DNA from 2 places in the Streptomyces sp. NBC_00503 genome. Region 2 is predicted to be linked to the other one. Evidence: riboswitches for the same ligand, from Rfam matches in the RefSeq annotation. Region 2 holds a riboswitch; the other holds the start of a gene.
What was found. A riboswitch is a leader RNA that binds a small molecule or an ion and turns the genes downstream of it on or off. The one in region 2 is predicted to bind glycine.
Positions count from the first base shown of each region.

Region 1: another riboswitch for glycine. It lies ahead of gcvT (glycine cleavage system aminomethyltransferase GcvT); the one in region 2 lies ahead of gcvP (aminomethyl-transferring glycine dehydrogenase).

Region 1 covers NZ_CP107855.1:5,591,290-5,596,871, reverse strand. The annotation lists gene OG490_RS26010 (enhanced serine sensitivity protein SseB C-terminal domain-containing protein) at 1-736, opposite strand, end outside; gene OG490_RS26005 (enhanced serine sensitivity protein SseB) at 804-1,514, opposite strand; gene OG490_RS26000 (AAA family ATPase) at 1,605-2,402, opposite strand; glycine riboswitch at 2,570-2,672, shown strand; gene gcvT (glycine cleavage system aminomethyltransferase GcvT) at 2,857-3,972, shown strand; gene gcvH (glycine cleavage system protein GcvH) at 4,088-4,471, shown strand; gene glyA (serine hydroxymethyltransferase) at 4,487-5,582, shown strand, end outside.
Region 2 covers NZ_CP107855.1:1,315,210-1,320,791, reverse strand. The annotation lists gene OG490_RS06160 (bifunctional nuclease family protein) at 1-402, shown strand, start outside; gene OG490_RS06155 (MerR family transcriptional regulator) at 606-1,262, shown strand; gene OG490_RS06150 (DNA polymerase IV) at 1,383-2,996, shown strand; gene OG490_RS06145 (PRC-barrel domain-containing protein) at 3,056-3,427, opposite strand; glycine riboswitch at 3,546-3,644, shown strand; gene gcvP (aminomethyl-transferring glycine dehydrogenase) at 3,842-5,582, shown strand, end outside.

The DNA of each region.
Region 1 (5,582 bases), 4.3 Mb from region 2:
AGGCGGGCGCCTGTCCCTCGCGGTCGTAGAACGGCCGGGTGCGGGCGCGCAGCCACATCGCGACGGGGTCGTGCTCGTCGGCGAGGGCGACCGTGCACACGGGCACGCCCTCGGGGACCACGCCGACCGACTGGCGCATCATTTCCCGTACGGACTCCAGCGCGTGCGAGGAGGCGTCGTACAGGTCGAGCCCCACGGCCAGGTACGGGGACCCGAGCGCGGGCTGCACCCAGGCGCGGCGCAGCGAGCGCACGGCGGGCGTGCGGTGCGCGTGCTGCGTGAGCAGCCCGTAGAACTGCGGGAGCTCGATGGCGGGCTCGGACAGCCGCAGCGGCCCGGCGGGCATCCGCTCCAGGCCGGTGGCGATCCGGCGCAGGTCGGCCCAGGGAATGCCGACGCCGCCGCCCTGGGCGTGCGGGTTGAGCCACAGCCCCCAGCGGTCCGGGTAGAGGGCGCGGGCGATGTCCCGGCCGGTGACCACCTCGTAGCCGCGGTTCCAGCCGCTGGCGGCCAGCTCCTGCGGGGAGGTCACGCAGGGCGCGTACCCGAGGTTCTCGACCTCCATGCCGCCGTACTGGGCGTCCGGGGAGCCGGGCTGCCCTTGCCAGAGCAGCATCCACAGCCGGCCCTCGGCGAGGGCGTGCAGGAGTGACTCGTAGCTCTCATAGCGCCCGGGAGTCACCTGGCGCAGCATGTGCTCGACCTGCCCGACCGCGGCCGTGCCTGACGCACTCACCCGGTACCCCTCTTCGTCTCTTCGTCCGCCCGTCGCCCACGCGTGTCCGTCACCAGCTTAAGCGTGCCTACAGCAGGTGGAAGGGGCGTACGCGCGTAACGATGAAGTCGACGACCGGGTCTTCGACGCCGTCCAGGAGGATCAACTGCACAGGCCAGGGGGCCGGTACCCGGGCCAGCGCGCGCCCCAGGGCTTCCATCGGGGCGTTCCGCATCGCGGGATCCCATCCCACCAATCGGACACCGATGTACAGCTGCGGGGCCCCGCCCTCGACGCTGGCGAGGCAGCGGTGGGCGGCCGCGACGGCTCCGCTCGCCCGGAACTCCTCCGCGGCGGCGGCCAGGAAGTCCACCGGATCCTCCTGCCAGTCGGGCTCGAAGAGCCGGACCCGGCCGCCGGTGGCGGGGCCGTCGAGCGGGCTGCGGCCCATCCGGCAGAGCTCCGCGACGGCGGGCGGGGGCAGTGGGGCTCCGACGGCCCCCTCGGGGTTGAGCGCGATGCCCAGCTGCGGGGGCAGGCCCCGGGCGAAGTCCACGGCGGGGGCGACGGCGAAGTCCATGGCGGGGCCGGCGCAGGCTCGCAGCTGCTCCTCGGAGGTGTAGACGGGCACGTACGCGGCGCCGTTGATCTCCATGGTCGGTAGGTCCAGGCTGTCCACGCCCCCGGGCAGCGGGATCCACACCTGGCTGCGCCCGAGCACTTCGAGGATCCGCCCGCCGGCCTCCGCCTGCCCCAGCGCCGCCCCGAGCACCTGCTCCAGCTCGTTACCCGGCCACATGTACGCCTCCGCTTGCTTGCCCTTGTTCCGCCCCGAGGTTAACGGGCGGAACCGGGCCGTCCGTCGAGGCGGGAGCCGTAGTGGCGCGGCTCACTGAAGGGCCGGTCCGGCCGGCGGCACCCCCTGGCCGCACGGCCGGTGGAAGCCGATCGCCGTCAGGCGGGAGGCCGCCGGGCGGTCCAGGAGGATCACCGAGGCGCAGCCGGCCGGCGGACGGCCCGACTCCGCCTCGCGCAGCAGCCGGGCCACCGCGCCCCGGTGCCGGGCGAAGGCGTACGCCGACACGCCCCGGCCCCGCGCGGCCTGCCCGGCCCGGGCCTCCTCGGGGGTGGTGTCCAGGAGCACCAGGTGCAGGGCGCGGCCCCGGCGCCGGGCGGCCCGGGCGAGGAGGCCGCGCACCCAGCTCTGCGTACCGCAGTCGTGGACCACGACCGAGGCGCCGGAGCGGAGCACCCGCCACAGTCCCCAGTAGTGGGCCATCCGGACCGCGGGTCGGTAGACGGCGTAGGGCAGCGCGGCCGGCATCCGGCGCTCCCACCGCTCGCGCGCGTCCTGGGAGTCGATGCCGCCGCCTTCGGCGGCCCGCTTGAGCAGGGTGGTCTTGCCGCCGCCGGGCAGTCCGGAGACGACCACGATGTCCCCCTCGGCGAAGCGGAGCCGCCCGGGGGCCGCCGAGCCGGTCGCGGCCCGGGCCGCGCGCAGGTCCCGTACCCTCCCCGTCGCTCCGGTCCGTACGACGCTGCGCTGCGTCGGCACCCCGGGGGCCGCGGCGCCGCCGGTGCCGGCGCCCCTGCCCGCGCCCGTCTCCGTACTCGCCGTCTCCGGCCTCGCCGTCTCCGGCCTCGCCGTCTGCGTACCTGCCGCCGCCAGCGCTCCGAATCTCCGCACAGTGATCGCCTCCCCCGCATCGGGTCACGTGGACCCTTCCCCCTGAATGTAAAGAGACGGTAATCCGGGGCCACCGGTTCCGCTCCGCTTCCGGACCCCCTCCCCCATTCGGCCGCACGCCGTGCAATGATGTGCGCCATCTGGACACCAACTGCATACCGGCCGCTTGAATCCACGCGGGAGAGTTCCGACCGGCCGAAAGGCCGTGGCGGACGCCGAAGGAGCAAGTACCTCCCTTGAATCTCTCAGGCCCCGTACCGCGTGGATGAGGCAGATCTGAAAAGCGAGCCGCGCCACCGCCCGTCAGGGCACCGGCGTCGGCTCCACCCAAGGTGCAAGTCGAAGACCTTCCCCTGGAAGCGGGGAACTCTCGGCGAACCTCTCAGGTTCCGATGACAGATGGGGAGGAACTCCTCCTCGTCATGTCATGCCCTGGGACCCGGGAGCCACACCCATGAGCACTGCCCCCCGCCTGACCGCCCTCGATGCGCTGCACCGTGAGCTCGGTGCGACCATGACCGACTTCGCGGGCTGGGACATGCCCCTGCGGTACGCCAGCGAGCGCGACGAGCACAACGCCGTCCGCACCAAGGCCGGTCTGTTCGACCTCTCCCACATGGGCGAGATCACCCTGACCGGCCCCGAGGCCGTCAAGGTCCTGGACTACGCACTGGTCGGCAACATCTCCACCGTCGGCGTCGGCCGCGCCCGCTACACGCACATCTGCCAGGAAGACGGCGGCATCCTCGACGACCTGATCGTCTACCGCCTGGGCGAGACCGAGTACATGGTCGTCGCCAACGCCTCCAACGCCCAGGTCGTCCTCGACGCGATCACCGAGCGCGCCGCCGGCTTCGACGCCGAGGTCCGTGACGACCGTGACGCGTACGCGCTGCTCGCGGTCCAGGGTCCCGAGTCCCCCGGCATCCTCGCCTCCCTCACCGACGCCGACCTGGACGGGCTGAAGTACTACGCCGGCCTGCCCGGCACGGTCGCCGGGGTGCCCGCGCTGATCGCGCGCACGGGCTACACCGGCGAGGACGGCTTCGAGCTGTTCGTCGCCCCCCAGCACGCCGTGGAGCTGTGGCAGGCGCTGACCAAGGCGGGCGAGGGCGTCGGCCTGGTCCCGGCCGGTCTGTCCTGCCGCGACACGCTGCGCCTGGAGGCGGGCATGCCGCTGTACGGGCACGAGCTGACCACCTCCCTCACCCCGTTTGACGCGGGTCTGGGCCGGGTCGTGAAGTTCGAGAAGGAGGGCGAGTTCGTCGGCCGCGCCGCCCTGGAGGCCGCCGCCGAGCGGGCCGCCTCCAACCCGCCGCGCAAGCTGGTCGGCCTGATCGCCGAGGGCCGCCGCGTCCCGCGCGCCGGCTTCTCCGTCACCTTCGACGGCCAGGTCGTCGGCGAGGTCACCTCGGGCGCCCCGTCCCCGACGCTGGGCAAGCCGATCGCGATGGCCTACGTGGACGCGGCGTACGCCGCGCCCGGCACCTCCGGCGTCGGCGTGGACATTCGCGGTACGCATGAGGCGTACGAAGTCGTGGCCCTGCCCTTCTATAAGCGGCAGAAGTAACCCTTCGACGGACTCCGGCCGTACGGGTCGCCCTCGCGGCTTCCCGTAGGGGCGCACGCCCGCGCACGCAAGACCACTGTTCGATCCACTCCCCCGCATCCAGGAGAATCAGGTCATGAGCAACCCCCAGCAGCTGCGTTTCAGCAAGGAGCACGAGTGGCTGTCGGCCGCCGTGGACGGTGTCTCGACGGTCGGCATCACGGAGTTCGCGGCCAACGCGCTCGGTGACGTCGTCTACGCCCAGCTTCCCGAGGTCGGCGACACGGTGACCGCAGGCGAGACCTGTGGCGAGCTGGAGTCGACCAAGTCGGTCAGCGACCTGTACTCCCCCGTCACCGGTGAGGTCGTCGAGTTCAACCAGGACGTCGTCGACGACCCGGCGCTCGTCAACACCGCCCCCTTCGAGGGTGGCTGGCTGTTCAAGGTGCGCATCGCGGAGGAGCCGGCCGACCTGCTCTCCGCCGAGGAGTACGCCGCGCTCACCCACTCCGACAACTGACCTCAGGGGATCTTGATGTCCGTACTGAACACCCCTCTCCATGAGCTCGACCCCGACGTCGCCGCCGCCGTCGACGCCGAGCTCGTGCGCCAGCAGTCGACCCTGGAAATGATCGCGTCGGAGAACTTCGCTCCGGTCGCCGTCATGGAGGCCCAGGGCTCGGTCCTGACCAACAAGTACGCCGAGGGCTACCCGGGCCGCCGCTACTACGGCGGCTGCGAGCACGTGGACGTCGTCGAGCAGATCGCGATCGACCGCATCAAGGCGCTGTTCGGTGCCGAGGCCGCGAACGTGCAGCCCCACTCGGGCGCGCAGGCCAACGCGGCGGCGATGTTCGCGCTGATCAAGCCGGGCGACACGATCATGGGCCTGAACCTGGCCCACGGCGGTCACCTGACCCACGGCATGAAGATCAACTTCTCGGGCAAGCTCTACAACGTGGTCCCGTACCACGTCGACGAGACCGGCGAGGTCGACATGGCCGAGGTCGAGCGCCTCGCCAAGGAGTCCAAGCCGCAGCTGATCGTCGCGGGCTGGTCCGCCTACCCGCGCCAGCTGGATTTCGCCGCCTTCCGCCGCATCGCGGACGAGGTCGGCGCGTACCTGATGGTCGACATGGCGCACTTCGCCGGCCTGGTCGCCGCGGGTCTGCACCCGAACCCGGTGCCGCACGCCCACGTCGTCACCACCACCACGCACAAGACCCTCGGCGGTCCGCGCGGCGGTGTCATCCTGTCGACGCAGGAGCTGGCCAAGAAGATCAACTCCGCGGTCTTCCCGGGCCAGCAGGGCGGCCCGCTGGAGCACGTGATCGCGGCCAAGGCCGTCTCCTTCCTCGTGGCGGCCTCGCCCGAGTTCAAGGAGCGCCAGGAGCGCACCCTGGAGGGTGCGAAGATCCTCGCCGCCCGTCTGGTCCAGGACGACGTCAAGGCCGTGGGCGTGGACGTCCTCACCGGCGGCACCGACGTGCACCTGGTCCTGGTCGACCTGCGCAACTCCGAGCTGGACGGTCAGCAGGCCGAGGACCGCCTCCACGAGGTCGGCATCACGGTCAACCGCAACGCCATCCCGAACGACCCGCGGCCGCCGATGGTCACCTCGGGTCTGCGGA
Region 2 (5,582 bases):
GTGGGAGGCGATCGATACCTCCCCATCTGGATCGGACCAGGGGAGGCGACCGCCATTGCCTTCGCGCAGCAGGGCATGGCTCCTGCCCGGCCGCTGACGCACGACCTGTTCAAGGACGTGCTGGAGGCGATCGGCGAGGAACTCACCGAAGTCCGGATCACGGATCTGCGGGAGGGCGTCTTCTACGCGGAGCTCGTCTTCGCCAGCGGGGTCGAGGTGAGCGCGAGGCCGTCCGACGCCATAGCGCTGGCCCTGCGCACCGGGACGCCGATCTACGGCAGCGACGGCGTGCTGGACGACGCCGGAATCGCGATCCCGGACGAGCAGGAGGACGAGGTGGAGAAGTTCCGCGAGTTCCTCGACCAGATCTCGCCCGAGGACTTCGGCACCGGACCGCACTGAGTCCGGGGCCGCGGCGTCCTCCGGGCGTTCTCGACGCAGCCTCAAAGGAGATTGCAGCCCATTCGAGTAGCCTTTCCCCGCAATGGGGTACGGGAAACCACTCTCAGGGTGATTATCACTCGGCGTGCCGAGTGTGGCGATCGTTGACGCACCCCGGGTGACTGCCTACCTTCGAGGTGGCAGGTCAAGGACGGAGGGTCGGCGTGAGAGTCACGGGCGACGGTACGACCGGGGGCATCCCCGCACGGAGTGACGGTGGGCCGTACCCGCTGCACGGTGGTGCGGTGAGTTCCGCGCGCCGTCAGCCGGAGCCCGCGCCGGTCGGTTCGATGGGGCCGGTGGGGCCCCAGGGTGGCGAGGCGGCACCCGAGCAGGTCGGATACCGCGGGCCGACGGCGTGTGCCGCGGCCGGCATCACCTACCGGCAGCTCGACTACTGGGCGCGCACGGGGCTGGTGGAGCCGAGCGTGCGTCCCGCGTACGGGTCGGGCACGCAGCGGCTGTACAGCTTCCGGGACGTGGTCGTCCTCAAGATCGTCAAGCGCTTCCTGGACACCGGGGTGGCGCTGCAGAACATCCGCACCGCCGTGCAGCACCTGCGTGACCGCGGGTTCTCGGACCTCGAGCGCATGACGCTGATGAGCGACGGAGCCACGGTCTACGAGTGCACCTCGCCGGAACAGGTCGTCGGCCTGCTCCAGGGCGGTCAGGGAATCTTCGGGATCGCCGTCGGAGTGGTCTGGCGCGATGTCGAGAACGCCCTGTCGCAGCTCCACGGGGAGCGCGTGGACACCGGTGAGACGGTGGTCGGGCACAACCCCGCCGACGAGCTGGCCGCGCGGCGCAACCGGGCCGTCTAGGTCGTCCAGGTCATTTTCAGGGCACGTTCACCGAGGCCGTCCGGCCCGGCCCGCCTCCGCGGCGGGTCCGGTCGGACGGCCTCGGGCGTTTTGTCAGTGGCGTAGGGCAGCATCGGTGCTGTGAGAGCCGCGCCGACCATCATGCATCTGGACATGGACGCCTTCTACGCGTCCGTGGAGCAGGCGTCGAAGCCGAGCCTGCGCGGCAAAGCCGTCATCGTCGGCGGGCTCGGTCCGCGCGGGGTCGTCGCCACCTGTTCGTACGAGGCCAGGCGGTTCGGGGTCCACTCGGCGATGCCGACCGCCCAGGCGCGGCGGCTCTGCCCGAACGGCGCGTACCTGATCCCGCGCTTCGGCCTGTACCGGGCGGTCAGCGACACCGTCATGGCCCTCCTGCGCGAGCTGTCGCCGCTCGTGGAGCCGCTGAGCCTGGACGAGGCCTTCGTGGACCTGGAGGCGGGCGGGGTCGCCTTCGACGCGGAGTCCGCCCGGGCCGTGGGAGAGCGGCTGCGGGCCGACATCATGGCCGCGACCGGGCTCAGCGGATCGGTCGGGCTGGCCGGGTCCAAGATGCTGGCCAAGGTGGCCTCCGAGGAGGCCAAGCCCGCGGGGCTGCTGCTGATCGAGGTCGGCACCGAGCGGGCGCATCTCGCGCCGATGTCGGTACGGACCCTGCCCGGGGTCGGCCCGGCCACCGGGGAGCACCTGCGGCGGGCCGGGATCACCACGGTGGGGGAGCTGGCGGGGGCCGGCGAGGACGAGCTGGTCCGGATGGTGGGGCGCTCGCACGGGGTCGGGCTGTACCGGATGGCCAGGGGTGTGGACGAGCGGCCGGTGGTCGCCGAGCGCGACGCGAAATCGGTGTCGGTCGAGGACACCTTCGACGTGGACCTGCACGACCGGGTCCGGATCCGGGGCGAGGTGCAGCGGCTCGCGGACCGGTGCGTGCGGCGGCTGCGGGAGTCCGGGCACTCGGGGCGGACCATCGTGCTCAAGGTGCGGCGGTACGACTTCTCGACGCTGACCCGCTCCGAGACCCTGCGGGGGCCGACCGACGACCCGGCGGTGGTGCGCGAGGCCGCGGCGCGGCTGCTGGAGGCCGTGGACACCACGGGCGGGGTGCGGCTGCTGGGGGTGGGGGTCACGGGGCTGGCGGACTACACGCAGGAGGACCTGTTCGCCTTCGCGGTGACGCTGGCCGCCGATGCGGAGGCCGCCGAAGCCGAGGCGGCGGAGGCGGCGGCGGAGGGGGAGGCGGAGCCCGCTGGGCCGGATGGGGTCGGTGGGGCCGAGGAGACGGCTGCGGTCGCCGATGCGGAGGGCTCCGTAGAGCTGGAGCACGGCGGCAAGGGTGCCGGGCCGGCGGAGGCGGAGGGGAAGCGCGGACACGGGGAGCCGGGCGGGGAGCCGAGCCTCGGGGAGCCGGGCCGGGAGCCGGGCCTCGGGGAGCGCGGCCCCGGAGAGGCCCCGGCCGCGGCGGCCTCCGAGGACGGTGGCGGACCGCCCGGTGGGGGCGATGCCGGCGCCGGGCGGCTGTGGCACGCCGGGAGCGACGTGCGGCACGCGGTGTACGGGCCGGGCTGGGTGCAGGGCAGCGGGGTCGGGCGGGTGACCGTACGGTTCGAGGAGCCCGGCTCGGAGCCGGGCCGGGTGCGGACGTTCCGGGTGGACGACCCCGAGCTGGAGCCGTCCGATCCGCTTCCGCTGGTGGGGACGAGGGGCGTGACCTGCTAGGGGGTGTCCGCAAAGTAGCGCCAGACGCCACGGGCCAGGCGTTACTTTGCGGACACCGCCTAGGCCTGGCCCTCGTCGCCCGCCAGGCGGCCGAAGTCGCGGTGGAACTCGCTGGGGAGGGCCACGTCGAGGCCGTAGTGGTGGTAGAGCTGCAGCTCCTGTTCGGGGGAGAGGTGGCGGCCGACGCCGAAGTCGGGGGCGTCCTTGATGAGGGAGCGCTCGAAGGGGACGCGCAGGGTGTCGCCCACCATCTCGCTGGGTTCCAGGGGGACGAAGGCGTCCCTGCTGAAGAGGCCGGTGCGGACGGCTGCCCATTCCGGGACGCCCGTGGCATCGTCGAGGTAGACCTCGTCGACGGTGCCGATCTTGGCGCCATTGCGGTCGAATGCCTTGCGGCCGATCAGGCTGCGGGGATCGATGTCGGTCTGCACGGTCCGGTCCCTCCATTGGGGCGCAACTCCTCCGTAATGACTACAAAAGTGCATTTCCGGGGAGGGGGCCACTCGGGGAGGGCCCGAGATCCTCGCTGGTAGGCTGGGTGACGGCTGTTGACCCTGTGCGGGAGAGTCCTCCGAGTGAGCAAGACGGGGGCGCCGAAGGAGCAAATCCTCCCCGGAATCTCTCAGGCATACGTACCGCACGTAGGTGAGGCCACTCTGGAAAGCAGGGGCGGTACCGGGCGCGCAGTGCCGGTTCCTCTCCTCACCGACGGTGAAAGCCGGACCCCCGGGAGACCCCCGCGTGGCCCGGTGAAGCTCTCAGGTTCGATGACAGAGGGGGAGGCCGTCCGGGTGCCCGCGCCGTGGTGCCCCTCGCAGGTCGTACGACCCAGGAGGCCTCCGTACATGACCGCCAACCGCATTCCGCTCTCCCAGCTGGAGCGAGGCATCCCCTTCGAGCAGCGCCACATCGGCCCTGATGCCGAGGCGCAGGCGAAGATGCTCGCCCAGGTGGGCTACGGCTCGCTGGACGAACTGACCGCCGCAGCGGTGCCGGATGTGATCAAGACCACTGCCGCGCTGAACCTGCCCGAGGCGCGGACCGAGGCCGAGGTGCTCGCCGAGCTGCGTCAGCTCGCCGACCGCAACCAGGTCCTCTCCTCCATGATCGGCCTGGGTTACTACGGCACCTTCACGCCGCCGGTGATCCTGCGCAACGTCATGGAGAACCCCGCCTGGTACACGGCGTACACGCCGTACCAGCCCGAGATCTCCCAGGGCCGCCTGGAAGCCCTGCTGAACTTCCAGACCGTCGTCGCCGAGCTGACCGGACTGCCGACCTCCGGTGCCTCCCTGCTGGACGAGGGCACCGCGGCCGCCGAGGCCATGACGCTGGCCCGCCGCGTGGGCAAGGCCAAGGGGAACGTCTTCCTCGTCGACGCCGACGCGCTGCCGCAGACCATCGCCGTGATCCAGACCCGCGCCGAGCCGATCGGCATCGAGGTCGTCGTCGCCGACCTCTCCGAGGGCATCCCGGCGGAGGTCGCCGAGCGCGGCATCTACGGTGTGCTCCTCCAGTACCCGGGCGCCTCCGGTGCCGTACGGGACATCAAGCCGGTCATCGACCAGGGCCACGAGCTCGGCGCCATCGTCGCCGTCTCGGCCGACCTGCTCGCCCTGACCCTGCTGACCTCCCCGGGCGAGCTGGGCGCGGACATCGCGGTCGGCACCACCCAGCGCTTCGGCGTCCCGATGGGCTTCGGCGGACCGCACGCCGGCTACATGGCCGTCCAGGCCAAGCACGCCCGCTCGCTGCCCGGCCGCCTCGTCGGCGTCTCCGTGGACGCGGACGGCAACAAGGCCTACCGCCTGGCCCTCCAGACCCGCGAGCAGCACATCCGCCGCGAGAAGGCCACCAGCAACATCTGTACCGCGCAGGTACTGCTCGCCGTCATGGCCGGCATGTACGCGGTCTACCACGGCCCCGACGGCCTGCGGACGATCGCCCGCCGCACCCACCGCTACGCCACCCTGCTCGCCGCCGGTCTGAAGGCCGGCGGGGTCGAGGTCGTGCACGGCGCCTACTTCGACACCGTCACCGCCCGGGTTCCGGGCCGCGCCGCCGAGGTCGTGGCCGCGGCCCGCGAGGGCGGGGTCAACCTGTACCAGGTGGACGCCGACCTGGTCTCCGCCGCGTGCGACGAGACCACCCTGCGCGCCGACGTGGACGCGGTGTGGGCGGCATTCGGGGTCTCTGCCGACCTTGAGGCCCTGGACGCCACCACGGCCGACGTGCTGCCCGAGGGGCTGCTGCGCGAGGACGCGTACCTGACCCACCCGGTCTTCCACCAGCACCGCTCCGAGACCGCCATGCTGCGCTACCTGCGCAAGCTCGCGGACAAGGACTACGCACTGGACCGCGGCATGATCCCGCTGGGCTCCTGCACCATGAAGCTCAACGCGACCACCGAGATGGAGTCGGTCACCTGGCCCGAGTTCGGCCAGCTGCACCCCTTCGCCCCGGTGGAGCAGGCGGAGGGCTACCTCACGCTCATCACCGAGCTGGAGGAACGTCTCTGCGAGGTCACCGGCTACGACAAGGTCTCCATCCAGCCGAACGCCGGCTCCCAGGGTGAGCTCGCCGGCC